DNA from 2 places in the Paenibacillus sp. TSA_86.1 genome. Region 1 is predicted to be linked to the other one. Evidence: riboswitches for the same ligand, from Rfam matches in the RefSeq annotation. Region 1 holds a riboswitch; the other holds the start of a gene.

Evidence for each region. Region 1 has a riboswitch for FMN ahead of ACUTVW_RS06585 (DMT family transporter). Riboswitches for the same ligand answer to the same signal wherever they lie in the genome.
Region 2: it holds a riboswitch for FMN, as region 1 does, so the genes downstream of both, ribD (bifunctional diaminohydroxyphosphoribosylaminopyrimidine deaminase/5-amino-6-(5-phosphoribosylamino)uracil reductase RibD) here and ACUTVW_RS06585 (DMT family transporter) in region 1, are expected to answer to the same signal.

What each region holds. Positions count from the first base shown of each region.
Region 1 covers NZ_JBQZGE010000002.1:82,814-90,908, forward strand. Annotated here, with positions in the region: gene ACUTVW_RS06580 (amidase) at 1-1,162, opposite strand, end outside; gene ACUTVW_RS06585 (DMT family transporter) at 1,366-2,346, opposite strand; FMN riboswitch at 2,492-2,642, opposite strand; gene ACUTVW_RS06590 (DinB family protein) at 2,726-3,229, opposite strand; gene ACUTVW_RS06595 (CGNR zinc finger domain-containing protein) at 3,391-3,969, shown strand; gene ACUTVW_RS06600 (amidohydrolase family protein) at 4,172-5,545, shown strand; gene licT (BglG family transcription antiterminator LicT) at 5,870-6,709, shown strand; gene ACUTVW_RS06610 (beta-glucoside-specific PTS transporter subunit IIABC) at 6,857-8,095, shown strand, end outside.
Region 2 covers NZ_JBQZGE010000012.1:147,983-156,077, reverse strand. Annotated here, with positions in the region: gene ACUTVW_RS20510 (segregation and condensation protein A) at 1-790, opposite strand, end outside; gene scpB (SMC-Scp complex subunit ScpB) at 1-21, opposite strand, end outside; gene ribH (6,7-dimethyl-8-ribityllumazine synthase) at 893-1,360, opposite strand; gene ACUTVW_RS20500 (bifunctional 3,4-dihydroxy-2-butanone-4-phosphate synthase/GTP cyclohydrolase II) at 1,460-2,692, opposite strand; gene ribE (riboflavin synthase) at 2,755-3,423, opposite strand; gene ribD (bifunctional diaminohydroxyphosphoribosylaminopyrimidine deaminase/5-amino-6-(5-phosphoribosylamino)uracil reductase RibD) at 3,520-4,623, opposite strand; FMN riboswitch at 4,950-5,115, opposite strand; gene ACUTVW_RS20485 (hypothetical protein) at 5,270-6,589, opposite strand; gene ACUTVW_RS20480 (peptidylprolyl isomerase) at 6,857-7,288, opposite strand; gene lysA (diaminopimelate decarboxylase) at 7,581-8,095, opposite strand, start outside.

The DNA of each region.
Region 1 (8,095 bases):
CATTGACAGGTGTGATGTAAAAATCATACCGTTCAAACAACGTTGACATCTGCGCAGCCGCCACGTCCCATTCTGCCAAACTGTGCACAAATTCAGCAGCAGATACTTTTTTGCCGGCTTCGGAGAGTACCCACGACTCGATCTCCATATCATCTGCGGTGAGTGAACGACCCAAGCCATGTTCCATCGAGGAGATCATTGCGGCCATCTCACCGCTGTTCATCATGTAATAGTTTTCCATCAGGCGTACGCCATTGACTGGACTTAATTTTTCCTCCACATGGTGCCCTTGAGCCTCGAGGAAATGGACAAGTTTCATCACCGCCTCTTTGGCATCTTCACTGACAGTTGTGCCTACAGGTGAATCCGTCGTATAAGCGATACGCCAGTTGCGTTGATGCGGATAGTTCATATCAGCCAGGTAACTTCCGGGGAATAACGGTGCATGAAATGCGGCTTCCGGTTGAATAATCTGGAGCGTATCCAGCAGTGCAGCACTGTCTCTGACGGAGCGGGATAAGGCAAAATCAATGGAGGCTCCCTGCCACTGGCGTCCAACGCCCGGACCAACCGGAGTGCGTCCGCGTGTCGGTTTCAGCCCGAACAAACCGCTGAAAGAAGCGGGAATTCGAATGGAACCACCGCCATCGCTTGCTCCGGCAAGAGGCACGATGCCGGATGCCACTGCTGCAGCGGCTCCGCCGCTTGAGCCGCCGGGAGAATGGTTCACATTCCATGGATTACGTGTAGGGCCATGCAGCCGGGGCTCGGTTATATTTTTTAATCCGAATTCTGGTGTATTTGTATGTCCAATCACAATAAAGCCGGCTTCTTGCAGACGCGTTACGAAATTCGAGTTGCGAAGGGCTCGATGCTCGCTAAACAGCCTGGAGCCGGAGGTAAGATGCTCGCCCTCCAAAGATTGAGAAATATCTTTGAGCAGTAACGGCACGCCAGCAAACGGCTGCTCTCCAGGCCTAACCATGCTGGCTTCCTGCCGAGCACGGGTTTCATATGTACGAATAACTGCATTCAGTTGCGGATTCACTTCTTCCAGACGTGCAAAGGCGGCTTCAAGTAGTTCAACCGGGGATACTTCCCGGGAGCGAATCAGTTCGGCGAGTCCTATAGCGTCATAGGAGGTATATGAGAATGAAGACATCTGTAATCGTTCCTCTCTGAAAATAGTTCCTGTTAGCTTCCTTGTTCCATGTTCCATGTTCCATGTTCCATAAGCCATCGTACCACCTAGGCGGGCAAAAGACAAAACAAGCCAATATGATCAAAGAAAGAGGGTAGAAGAAGAGCACCGCTCACCTCTTTAAGGTGAAACAGTGCTCGGTTGTTTGAATCAGATGAAATCTATTACTCCGTGCGAAGTTTGGGTGCAGCTTCGGCAATCGGTGTAGAACGTTCCTGCTGTTTGGAGATCAGGAATAGCGCGATCCAGATGAGGATAAAGCCAAGCAATTGCTCCCAGGTTATCAGCGTACGGAAGGCAATCCAGTTCACGAGCACACCAGCCATAGGGAAGCTGAGTTCCGCCAAAGTTGCGACAGAAGCTTTCGTTGACGACAATCCTTTATAGTAGAGAAGCAGGCTGAGCAATCCTGGCAATAGTGCCTGCCCCAAAATATTCAGAATAACAGCTGCTTGTGCGCTTGTACCTGCGGGAAGTGTCCAAGGTGCGCCTTCATTCCAGGTCATGAAGATCAGGAGTGGAAGGGCAACGACAAAGCGAAGGGATGTCACCGTTTCGTATCTTGCCTGCCCCAGCATCAGTCGACCCATGACTGTAGAACCGCCCCACAAAGCTGCGGCACCAAGAGACAGCAGACTGCCTGCATGAACCCAGTTATTCCAGTTACCGAGCGGCAGTGAGAATCCAAACGTAAGCAAGTACGTTCCTGCCAGCGCAATAATGAAGAGTCCTCCGAAGTGACGCGGCAATGTTTCTTTTAATATTAATTTCGCAAGTACAATCGCGAAGAGAGGTTGCATTTTTTGCAATAATAATACCGTGTTGGGATCGTTATGGGTTAGTGCCAAAGTGAATAATACCGTTGCGAGGGCTGAGCCGCCCCAAGAGATAAAGATAACAGCGATCCAGTGACGTGCACGCAGTTTTTTTAGATCATCCCGGAATTTCCATAATACCGGAATCGCAACAAGACTGACGATGATATGTTCAATTAGAACAATCTGTGTAGATGTCATTGTTTTCAGCAATAGGATGCGGAATAACGGGTCTACTCCCCAGAGCGCTGCGCCCAGCACAACCAGCCAAAAACCGGTGTTACTTCGTTCCTTGCGATAAATCGTTGATGCAGTTGATGTGTTTTCCATATTCAGGACTCCTTCGTCAGAACACGGAATCTTCAGTTGGCAAAATCGACAAAATCCCCCGTCCTTGGCGTACGCCAAATAAACGGGGGACCATTCAAAGACAAGGCGTCAAGGAAAAGACTTCCCCTATACGGCCTGCCATTGTGTTGATCTTCTCTCATCCGGACTGTACCGTCGGCCTTGGAATTTCACCAAGTCAGTCGCTCCCAGGTCGTAACCTTAAACAGCGAGTCGCGGGCTGGTTCTATAAGAACATCACCGCCGGTTGGGAATTGCACCCTACCCCGAAGATCCTATTCAATTAATTAGTGTATTGAACAAGTTGTAACCTTATGAAGTTCATCTTATTCCTGTAAACGCTATCAGTTCAAGTGTTTTTTTAGAAAACAATACTCCAGTTGCCTTGTTGTCTGCGTAACAGCACAATCTGACCTGCATGATAAGCGTCGTGCAGAACCCAGCGGGCAAGCGTCTGAGCCCAGTTTTGTTCGGAATCCATATAAGCTTCCTCAAGCTTCGAGTCCTGTAATTCAGCAAGGGTATCGCGCAACTGTTCAGCCAGTTTAGTGGTTTGCTCCATAAGTTTGTTCCAGCCAGCTTCGTTCAAGGGATCACCGGACATACCAAACGTAGCTACGTTAGAATCGGCAGCGGGTGTAGAGGGAGTTTTCCCCTGAAGTCGATCCAAGATCCGTTGATTGTAATAAAACATATGATTGGCCAGCTGCCATATGCTCAGTCCACCTGATGGAGGAACCCAAGCAGCCTGTTCGGCGGTCAGCCCCTCCAGAGCCTTGGACAATGGAACGATCCAGTTACATTGATCCCAAGTATCTTCATTCTGAATAACCAATACATCTAATGCTGTGGTGACGGTTTTCATTTTTAAATTTCATTCCTCTCTTGTCAGACTCATCTCGTCTTGTTTCATCATGCTGGTAACTAGCTAATATGGGTTGAAATGGTTACAATTAATATAACACAATCTCAAAGGGTGTAACCATCTTTATCTAATTTAGACAGTTACATTAATCGGAGGACCTAATGGATAGATTATGGACTGATTTTGTAAACAGCGATTATCATGATTGGCGTGGCGGGGAGCGATCAGAAGACAGAATGGGGAACGTAAGCTGGCAACAAGATTTCTTGAATCGTTGGAATTTGGGAGCGCCAGTACCGGCATCGAATGAAGAAGAATCCACCATGAGAAGCTTTAGAGATGGTTTGCAGTCACTTGCTATTCGTTTATCTGACGGAACAATCTTAACGGAGAAGGATCGAGCATGGTTGAATGATTTTATGCAGGCTGGTGAAGTCATTAGACGATTCATCTTACAGGAACAGAATCAAGGACTGGGTATTGCGCTTGTTCCCATTCATAGACATTGGGCTCAGGTGATGGCAGAGATTGCTGCTGATTTTGCAATGACACTGGTAGAAGGCGAAGGAAAGAGAATTCGATCCTGTGACAATCCGGACTGCCGCTGGATCTTCTATGATGATACCCGGAGCAGAACACAGAAATATTGCGATGATAAGATGTGCGGAAACCTAATGAAGGTGAGACGTTTTCGAGCGAAACGAAAAATGCACTCTAATGGGGAAAAGAGTGAAACATAATTATCAAGTTTACCAACGAAGTTCAATTTTTTCCAATCCGTGAATTACCGTATAGGTCTCAGTTATCTCTTCCAGAATTTGATAAATAAAAACACTTGATATATAATGTATATATACTAGCGAAAATATAGTCATAAGCAAAAGGAAATAAGCAATGCAGATCGGATCATTTTACAAACCATTATGATGGGAGAGGTGTCTCATGGGGACAAGTTATCTTTTGAAGAACGGTTGTGTATTATCGATGGATGCTCGTATTGGTCAGTATAACAGGGCAGACGTACTTATTCAGGATTCTGTGATTGCGGCCATTCAACCGAATATAGAGGTGGCTGATCCAGATATAGAGGTCATCGATGCTTCTGACATGATTATTATGCCTGGACTGGTGGATACACACCGGCATATGTGGGAATCACTCGTCAAAACAGCGGGAACCAACTGGTCGCTGCCTGTATATCTGCAAAATTTGTACTATGGAGCGATGGGAAGCAAGCTTCGTCCGCAGGATAGCTATATTGCCAATCTGCTTGGATCACTGGAAGCGCTTAATGCAGGCGTGACCACTGTACTGGACTGGAGCATGCCATACTCGGCTGAACATACGGATGAGTTGATTCGAGGACTGCAGGATGCAGGCATTCGTGCTGTTTTTGCTCATGGTGTACCAGGTGAAACGGCGTATTGGAATCGAGATAGCAAGTTATCGTATCCCGAAAATGTTAGAGGGGTTAAAGAGAAATACTTCTCTTCGAATGATCAACTCCTCACCTATGGACTTGCGATTCGCGGCCCAGAGTTTAGCCACTGGGATACAACGGTGCAGGACATAAGGCTTGCAGAAGAACTGGACGCGATTTGTTCGATGCATGTCGGTTTCGGAAGCTGGGGATCAGCGGACCGTTCGATCAGCCGAATGTATGAGGCAGGGCTGCTTAGTCCGCGGATCAATGTTGTTCACGGGAATACGATGGGTATGGATGAATTCAAAATGCTGGCGGATACCGGGGCCTCTTTGTCAGTCACACCTGAAGTCGAGATGATGATGGGACATGGATATCCAGCTACAGGACACTTTCTCGAGCATGGAGGTACGCCAACGCTTGGGGTAGATGTCGTGACCTCGACAGGTGGAGATATGTTTTCACAGATGAAGTTTGCACTGCAAGCCGAACGTTCCCGAACCAATGAATTATTGCTACAACAAGGGGAAATGCCCGGTGAACTGAGTTTGCAGGCAAGCCAGGTGCTGCGATTTGCTACGTCTGCGGGTGCACAGGCTTTAGGACTGGAGCGAAAAACAGGATCGCTTACACCAGGCAAAGAAGCGGATTTAATTATGATTCGTACAACAGATCTGAATCTGTTTCCGGTGCATGATCCCATTGGAGCTGTGGTGCAATTTGCTAATCCATCCAATGTGGATACGGTTTTTGTTGCCGGGAAACCCGTGAAGCGAGAGGGCAAATTGTTACATGTGGATCTGGATGAAATTCGCCGCAAAGCCATGCAGAGTACGGAATATTTGCTGACGCAATATCGGATGTCCGATGCGAATCGGGTTGTTTTTTCATAAGGTTGGTAACATCAATAAAAGTAAAAGGGCCGTTAATCTGGAATACGGCTCTTTTCTCTTCTTTTTCTTTTTGATCTAATCGATTATCTGTATTACTTTTTCAAATCAAACCAGAGTTGAAGTAAGGTATGTTGACAAATAGAACGCTTTCCACTAAGATAGCCATATAAGTTAATAATGAATTTAATCAGGATTGTTACTGATCAGCAGGCAAGACCGATTGATAATGCAAACATGCAGAATTTTTTTTTCATGGTTGCATAATTAATGGTCTTTTTTTTGTTGTTAAATTCTGTTAACGTTTCATTTTAAAAGGAGATTCCGATGAAGATCACGCGAATTATTAACAATAATGTCGTCTGTGCAGTCAATGAACGGCGCCAGGAGATGATGCTTTTAGGCAGTGGCATTGGTTTTCAGAAGAAAAAGGGAGACGATGTGGACACAGTCAAAATTGAAAAAGAATTTTTTCTGAAATCCAGAAATGTAACAGGTAAATTATATGCCCTGCTGGCACAAATCCCCATGGAATATATTCGTGTGTCCGACAGTATTATTCAGTACGCCAAGCAGTCCTTAAACAAGGAACTCAATGAAAATATATATCTAACGTTAACGGACCATATTAACTTTGCCGTAGCACGTTACAAACAGGGCATGAATTTCAATAATGCTTTGTTGTCTGAAATTAAAGCGTTTTACTCCAATGAATTCCGCGTGGCTATGAAAGCCCGGGATATGATTAATGAGGAATTTAACATTACACTGCCTGAAGATGAGGCCGGGTTCATTGCCCTTCATATTGTCAATGCAGAACTGGGATCTGAAATGGAAGAAACCATGAAGATTACACAGTTGATTCATAAAGTCTTGAATATTATTCGATATCAGTTTAATATACATTTTAATGAAAGCTCGCTGCATTATTCCAGACTAGTCACACATTTGAAATTTTTCGCCTATCGCTTGTTTAATCATACGATTGTAAAAAGCGGTGACAGTGACTTTCTCCATATCATTAAAGAAAAGTATGCGAATGAATATCAATGCAGTCTCCGGATTGCGCAGCTGATTCGAGTCGATTATGGAAAAGAATTAACGGAAGATGAATTGGTGTATTTAACGGTTCATATCAAAAGGGTCATTGATGAAGAGAAGGAATAATTCATCAGTCCATTATAATGAGTATACTAGGATTGTTACTGGTGAGGCAGGCAAGACCTAGAGTTCCATCGTGTATAGAGCTTATCTATATTCGATAGAATTCTAGGTCTTTTTTTATACCTAAAAACGTTTGAGGGGGAGCAGTACATGAAACATGAAAGCACAGCCGCCGAGATTTTAAAACTGGTCGGTGGAGAAAAAAACGTAGATAGTGTAACACACTGTGCTACAAGGTTGAGATTTAATCTGAAAGATGAGAAAGTTGCCAACAATGATGCATTAAAAAATGTCCAAGGTGTTGTGGGTGTTGCCAGCAGTGGTGGGCAGTATCAGGTCATTATCGGTAATGAGGTAAACAATGTGTATAAAGCTTTGACGCAACTGGGGAACTTTGCAACCAATAATGATGCCCCTACTGTGAAAAAGGGAAAACTGACTACGCTTCTGGACACGATCTCCGGAATCTTTACACCCATCCTGCCAGCCATGATTGGTTGTGCGATGATCAAAGCCGTTCTTCTTATTTTGAAAACATTTGATCTCGTTGATCTGGATGGGCAGTTCAATACAATTATGACCTTTATCGGTGATGCGGCATATTACTTCTTGCCGATGCTGCTTGCCTGGAGTGCGGCCGTTAAGCTTAAAGCTAACGTGGGATTTGCATTAACCATTGCTGGTGTTCTGCTGCATCCTGCTCTTGGAGCGTTGATGAGTGCAGGTAAGCCCGTTGCGTTTTTGGGACTGCCTGTCACGCCGGCAACATATACTTCGTCGGTTATTCCGATTATTTTAGCGGTATGGATCTTGTCGTATGTTGAACGCTTTGCCGAGAAGTATTCTCCATCGGTTATCAAATCCATTCTTAAACCGTTGATCGTGATTCTTATTATGGCTCCGCTAACGCTGATTGTACTGGGTCCGATCGGTGCCATCGCGGGTAACTACCTTGCATCAGGCGTTTCTTTTGTTAATACACATGCGGGATGGTTAGTATCTGGTATTATCGGCGGGGCATTCCCGTTCCTGATTATGACAGGTATGCATTATAGTTTGGGACCTGTTGTGCTCACTGCGTATGCACAGACGAAGACGGATAGCATTGTTGGTCCAGGTATGCTTGTGCACAATATTTCTCAAGGTGCAGCTGCGCTTGCGGTTGCTATAAGAACTAAAAATAAAGCATTTAAACAAGTTGCTTATTCTACAAGTATAACGGCCCTTCTCGGAATTACCGAGCCCGCCTTGTTTGGTGTAAACCTACGTTTGAAAAAACCACTGATCGCTGTAATCATTGGTGGCGTTGTAGCTGGTGTTTATGTCGGTTTGTTCGGTGTAGCTCGATCGGCTCTGGGTATTGCAGGTATAGCTACGCTACCCGCATTT
Region 2 (8,095 bases), on a different contig from region 1:
CTTCAATTTCGGAAAATCCATGGTTCGTTGTTTCCCCTCTCCACTCCATAACGATATCCTCAAACAAGCGCTCCTGATAACAAACAATCTGCTTCATCTTCATTAGCTCCAGCACCGCTAGAAACGTCACCACGATCTCATGTCGATAGATCTGATCATCCATCAACTTGGAGAACAGCAATCGGCCTCCAGGCCCTAACTGTTTAAGCGAACCGATGACATCTCGTATCCGGTCTTTGACCGAGATTTCGTCCCGTTTAATCCGTGTGACCGTTGTACGCTTATCAGCCTTCCGTAATGCTTTCTGAAACGCCGCAATGAGATCAGAGGTATGCAGACCCTGCACCGGATTGGTTTGCTCCTGGACAGGCATATAGGGGCGTAGATCCTCGGGCTCTTTGGAAAAAATAAGACTACGCTCCCATTCACGTTCATGGAGATGCCGTGCTATTCCTTTATATTTGCGATATTCGATAAGACGTGCAATCAGTTCGGCACGCGGATCATAATCTTCATCTTCCATGTAATCATAATCCTCGAAATCCTCGATTACCGGTGGTTTGGGCAGTAAAAGTTTGCTCTTGATGGACAGCAACGTCGCAGCCATCACCAGAAATTCACTTGTAATATCCAGTTCCAGCTCCTGCATGGAATGCAGATACGCCATGTATTGATCGGTAATATCGCTGATGGGAATATCCTGGATGTCGATCTCAGCCTTATCAATCAAATGTAACAATAGATCCAAAGGCCCTTCAAAAGTCTCCAGTTTGTATGTAACTACCGTCACTAGACGAATCCTCCCGCCAGAAAAATAAAAACCCTGCCAGCCGTTCGAAGCCGGTCTCCCGATTTCGTCTGCGCAAAGCAGGGCACTACTATTAAATAAGCACTATTTTAGCTGTTTCGTCAAGTTCGCCATTTCAATCGCAGCTGTAGCTGCATCCCAGCCTTTGTTGCCTGCCTTCGTTCCCGCACGCTCAATCGCCTGTTCGATGTTCTCCGTAGTAACCAGTCCGAAGATGGTAGGTACACCTGTTTTCAGGTTAATTGCCGCTACCCCTTTCGCCATCTCGTTGCAGACATAATCATAATGTGTTGTTGATCCGCGGATAACCGTTCCCAGTGTGATGACTGCATCATACTTGCCGCTTTCGGCCATTTTCTGTGCAATAAGCGGTATTTCGAAAGCTCCCGGCACCCAGGCTACATCCACTTCGTTGTCCTGCACGCCGTGACGTTTGAATGCATCCAGCGCTCCGCTGAGCAACTTGCTTGTAATGAATTCGTTAAAACGTCCAACAACTACGCCATATTTTAACCCTTCCGATACTAAATGTCCTTCAAAATAATTAGGCATTATCGTCATCTCCCTGTCGATATATGATGTTTTAGCTTCTGCTGCTTACCGTGTAAATCACCAATATTTACATATCAGAAAACCAGCATGTTCGGTTAATTACTGTTCGTTCTGTTCAATGTCATCAAACTTGAGCATATGCCCCAGTTTAGCTTGCTTGGTGTGAAGATAAGCAGTATTATCCACATTCTCCTTCATCTGAATCGGCACACGTTCTACCACTTCCAGACCATAACCTTCCAAACCTTTGATCTTACGCGGATTATTCGTTAACAATCGAATTTGACGAACGCCGAGATCCTTCAAGATCTGAGCGCCGATACCATAATCACGCAGATCAGCAGCAAAACCAAGCTTCAGATTGGCATCTACGGTGTCTAGACCTTCTTCTTGCAACTTGTAAGCCTTAAGTTTATTAATCAGACCAATCCCGCGGCCTTCCTGTCTCATATAGAGCAATATACCGTTACCCTCATCATGAATCTGTTTCAGAGCCGCATCAAACTGCGGGCCACAATCACAGCGATGCGAGTGAAAAACGTCACCAGTCAAACATTCAGAGTGTACACGTACCAATACAGGTTTGGAACCGTCAATATCCCCTTTGACCAAGGCAACATGTTCTTTATTATCCACTGCATTCGTATACGCCACTGCCTGGAATTCGCCAAAGTCCGTTGGCATACGCACGGAAACTTCACGTTGCACCAGCTTCTCCTTCTCATTCCGGTAACGAATCATGTCCTGGATACTGATCAGTTTCAGATCATGCTTACGTGCAATCTCCTGCAGGTCAGGAAGTCTGGCCATCGTACCATCTTCCTTGATCACCTCACAGATGACACCTGCGGGGTAAGAGCCGCACATGATCGCCAGATCTACTGCCGCTTCGGTATGTCCAGCACGACGCAATACACCGCCGTCTTTGGCGATCAATGGGAACATGTGGCCGGGTTTGCGAAAATCACTGCTTTTGGCATTTGGATCAATGAGACCTTTTACTGTAATCGAGCGCTCATGTGCCGAGATGCCTGTTGTTGTATCCTTGTGATCTACAGAGACTGTGAAAGCAGTCCCGTGAAAATCTGTATTTTGCTGAACCATCGGTTTCAGATTTAATTCATCTGCCCGCTGCTGCGTAATGGGAACGCAGACCAATCCTCTGCCTTCGGTAATCATAAAATTGATGACCTCCGGTGTCGCCTTTTCTGCCAAAGCAATAAAATCGCCTTCATTCTCCCGATCTTCATCATCCACCACAATCACGGGTTTACCGCGCATCAAATCATATATTGCTGCCTCGATTGTGTCCAGAATGGATTGTTCTGACATCAGTCCACCTCCTGTAACCATTGTTGTTGTAAAAAAGTTCAGCAGTGACACTCTTTTTCCAATTAAGCAAATCCGTGATTCGAGAGAAATTCTTCACTAATGCTGCGCGGCTTGCCTTTACTCGTTTCTGCATGGCCTTTACCGTAATGCAACAGATGGTCTACATATTTCCCCAAAATATCACACTCAATGTTGACGGTATCTCCCGTTTTTTTGATGTTCAGCACGGTTTCTCCAATCGTATGTGGGATAATCGAAACGGTGAAGGAACTTGGAGTCGTCTGCACTACCGTGAGGCTAATCCCATCCAAAGTGACCGAACCTTTTGGAATCAAATATTGGAACAGTTCACTGTCGTCCGGCCTGACTTCAAATACAACCGCATTCTGATCCCGTGTGATGCTGCCAATGACCCCGGTTCCATCCACGTGCCCCTGTACAATATGACCACCAAATCTTCCACCGGACAACATGGCCCGTTCCAGATTGACTTTGCTGCCAGATTGAAGCTGGCTGAGATTCGTGTGACGATATGTTTCAGGCATGACGTCAGCTGTGAAACCTCCGTCCTCCAGCGTTGTTGCTGTAAGACAAACCCCGTTAACCGCAACGCTGTCACCAATCTTGAGATCATCCATAATGACAGAAGCTCCGATGTTCAGAACCAGGGCTTCGCCTTTACGGCCAATGCGCCGGATCTGACCTATTTCTTCTACCAAACCCGTAAACATACTGCCGCCTCCCTAATCTAAAGCTGTGTACATATCGTCTTGTTTACCTTCATTATTTATCATGCTGCACCATCATGGTTCCAGAGCAGTAACGTCCTATTCTGGCCAAACGGGAATGCCGCCTATGCTGATATTATCTCCAACTTGTTCAATTTCCAGCTGATGCAATTGCACAGCCTGACTCATACGCTCTACGCCTTCGAATCGGAAACTTCCAGGTGTGTCATATCCACCTACAATCTTCGGAGCGATGAACATAAGCAACCGGTCTACCAGCCGCGCTTCCAGCATCGCACCATTTAATGTGCCGCCGCCTTCGAGCAGAATGGAGCCAATATCCCGCTCTCCCAGCTTGCTCAGCCCATGCAACAAATCTACGCGAGGCCCAGGGCCGCAGCGGATCACTTCAACCCCGTAAGCTTCAAGACGCTCTGCCGCTTCCTGGCTAGCCTCATCCGTCGTGAGTACCCATGTTGGTGCAAGACCATCCTTGACCATTTTGGAGCCAACGGGCAGACGCAGCTTGGAGTCCACAACGATCCGTACCGGACTGATACCCTCCACTTGCAAACGAGTCGTCAGCTCCGGATTATCGGCAATAACCGTATCCACGCCAACCATTATGCCTTGATGACGATGGCGTAGCGCATGCACAATTTCACGAGCTGGCTCGTTGGAGATCCATTTGCTGTCTCCGCTACGCGTCGCAATTTTGCCATCCAGCGTAGATGCCGTTTTCAGGGTAACAAAAGGCAGTCCTGTTGTAATAAACTTAATAAACTTTTCATTCATACGTCTTCCGCGTTCGCGCAAAACACCCACTTCAACCTCAATGCCTTGTTGACGAAGCATACTGATTCCTGTGCCAGACACCTGTGGATTCGGGTCTTCACAGCAGACGACCACCCGTTTAACCTTCTCATGAATCAATCGTTCACTACATGGCGGAGTTTTACCGTAATGACTGCAAGGTTCAAGCGTTACGTAGACGGTGCTGCCCGCTGCGTCACTTCCAGCCATGTTAAGAGCATGTACTTCCGCATGTCCTGTACCTCTCTTCAGATGGCTTCCCAGGCCAACAACCCGTCCATCCTTAACAACGACACATCCCACGACAGGATTAATCCCAGTCTGTCCTTGCGACCGTTCAGCCATATCCAGTGCTAACGCCATATAAAATTCATCATTGATCATTTCCATATATTGTTCACCCCACGGTTATAATCTTGAACTAAAAAATCCCCACCGAACAATCCGTTCCGGTGGGGATGATGAGAGACTACTGTCATCTACAGGAGTGAATGGTGTACAACCATACCGACACAACGCTCTTACCGCATAACAGGCAAGTGAAAACAAACACATACCTTGTTACATACAACAAACAGGTAAAGAGTTTCTATATGACGGTATTATGTAACGGAACACTTATTAATAAATAACAAGTCTTCCCCGCACAACATCAAATCCATTGCCTGAATGCTGTGCAACATCACTCCTGCGGAGTGCAGCCGCTTGGCATGCACCCACTCCTTCTCCCATCCAGACTATACTGTCGGTTCTGGAATTACACCAGATCAGCCATCTGCCACAGGCAGACAGGTCACGGACTTTGCTATGTCGATGGAATCTGATTCCTTGACATCATGCATCACCGCCGGTAGGGAATTACACCCTGCCCTGAAGGATCGCTTTCGTTATTAATTGGATGTTAGCACTTTAGTGTCAAAAAATCAATTCATTTTTGTTTCTTTTTGTCACATACTAACTTTTAATAAGCATTTATGTCATCAAATCCGCATCTCGCACGAGACACGGATCTGAATAAGCCATGGAAAGATACGTTCTAAAGATCAGGAAAACACCAGCTTGCCATGTGCTTCAAATCTTTGGCAGAGTGGAACGGAACACGATTTGGTTTCGGCCCGGAAGCAGCAGGAGTTGGCATATCCCTGGCGACTCTTCTCACCCAGCTCGTGGAGTCAATCCCGATTGCCGAACATTGCCAGCGTTCATCTGGTCTAGGACGAACGGTTAGAATAAGCTCATCTTTTCCTGGCATCTCAGGGAACACTCCATCCAAATATTCGACAATAACACGTTTGTCCTTCACTTCATGACAGTATACGGTAACCCAGGCACCACTAAGTACTCGCACCGCATATACATCTCCAGGCTGTACTTCACCTGTACCCGCCTCAGGAGACTTTTTCGGCGCCTTGGTCGTAACACGAACACCTCGTCTGCTTTCAAACGCACCAACAACGGTTTCTATCGCTGGCGGATTTGCTTCAGGCTTGTCCTCAAGCGACACATCAGTGCAATTGTAATCAGCAAAAATTTTGGATAGATTTTGCTCGTTTACTCCTACAGATGAATCCCACCATGCCAAGGGAGCTTGTACTTCAACGCGGGTATTAGGTCTCTTATCGCGTTCAGCATACGAAGTGAAAGCCGTAATCATTCCTGGCTGTTCTGGTGTGTCCAGAATACCGATCAGTGCCAGCGTTTCAAGCAGATCACGGTATACATATACCTTTTTCGAAGGCAGCAGTTGTGCTTTTTTGAGTGCATCCGCTGCCTTGCTGTACCGAGTTTTGGGCGGCAGGTTGCGCAGCACCGTTATTACGGCGCGCAGCGTCCAACGATCGTACTCATTCGGAACAGGAAGCTCCTGCGAAGCGGCCATTTCTTTCAAAGCCAGAACATGTCCAAAAATATCCCCATCCAGCGGTATGCCGTTTGTCATCCGCCAGTACCATTGGAGCGATGTATCTACTCCGTCATTCACGTCCAAACCACAGATCAGGCACTTGTGACTGGATGGATACGGTGTATATTCATGATCCGGAATGCTGCCTGCAATTAGTTTACTCGTAAGAAGTGAACGCCAGATCATCGGAGCTGACCATAACGAAGCCACAAAAGCCTGAGCGGCGTTCTGAAGTGTCCAACGCTCAGCCAACGCTCTCAGTTCGTTAATGGTCTCCTCGTGCTGTGGACTCACAAAACGATTGGGTTCATGTCCAGCTGCCTCTAAAGCCTGCAACTGCTCAGTAGTTACATCCTCAGGTATGGTGTGTCTGGAAGCATGCAACTCCTCGTCCCAAATCGTATTTCCACTATAGAGGTGCTGAAGTAATTTAAGCTGCTGTACAACATCCAAAGTTAACAACATCCTTTCAACTGTTCATGAAAGTAACTAAGTACAGTACTCTCCATTGTGCTGCCAAACCTCATGTATTCGGTTACAACAGTCTGTACTTAGCCAGAATAACCCAAGATCACTTGGCTCGCCAGTTCCTTTAAGCTTATTTTTGACAAGACGATCTAAGGCAATCATGCAAAAAGGCTGCAAAATGCACAAAACCCCTGGTACTTCTGTAATAGAAGTATCAGGGGTTAGATTGTGTCTGATCTGTTGCAGTTTGAATTAAACTTCTACAACTTCAACGGTTTCCATTTTATCGCGACCTTCGAATGCGTCAACAAACTCCATACCTTTGCTTACTTTACCAAATACGGTATGTTGTCCATCCAAGTGTGGCTGTGGTTGGTAGCAAATATAGAACTGACTTCCGCCCGTGTTGCGACCAGCATGTGCCATCGCCAGTGTTCCACGCTCGTGTTTGTTCGGGTTGATCTCACAGTTGATTGTGTAGCCAGGGCCGCCAGTACCGGAACCACTAGGGCATCCACCTTGAGCTACGAAGCCCGGGATAACGCGGTGGAAAACGAGACCGTTATAAAAACCGGAGTTTGCCAGCTTTTCAAAGTTTGCTACTGTATTTGGAGCTTCTTGATCGAACAGGTCGATCACGACTTCTCCACCGTTTGCCAATTTAATTTTCGCTTGTTTCGCCATATGTAAATGACTCCTTTCAATTTTGAGCAAAGTAAATTGTGACGTAATACCAAACTTGGGGTCAAGCATTACAGCACTTTTCTTAGTGTACACCGAAAAGAACCGAATCGCAAAAGAAAGAGTCGTTTTTTTTGATTTTCTCCTCTCTATACAAGCCCACAAGCCTCTTAAATAGAGGCAATATACACAACAAAGGACAGAACGGGTAATCCCGTTCCGTCCTTACTATGCTATAAGATTTGGAGGTATAGGAACACTCGATCATTCCTACTCAGTATCCCAGTCTGATGAATTAACGTGTAACCGGCTGCTTGCCAATACGCGCTGGAACGAGGTCATTTTGGATAATGTCTTGATACGACTCGCGGCGTACGACCACATCACCTTGACCATCTTTGACAAAAACAACAGCTGGACGACGAATCCGGTTGTAATTGCTCGCCATGGAATAGTTATACGCCCCTGTGCAGGCTACGGCAAGCAAGTCACCGCTTTCCACTTTTGGCAAGTCGAGATCCCAGATCAGCATGTCGCCGCTCTCGCAGCACTTTCCGGCTACAGAAACGGTTTCTGTTGCTGCTTCGTTTGCACGATTCGCCAGCACGGCTTCATACTTGGATTCGTACAGGGCTGGACGCGGATTATCCGTCATACCGCCATCTACGGCAACATATTTACGCACGCCAGGGATGTCTTTGCTTGTTCCAACGGTGTAGAGCGTTGTACCTGCTTCACCCACGATACTGCGGCCTGGCTCAACCCAGATTTCAGGCACAGCATAGCCGATTTGCGCAAAATGATTTTTTA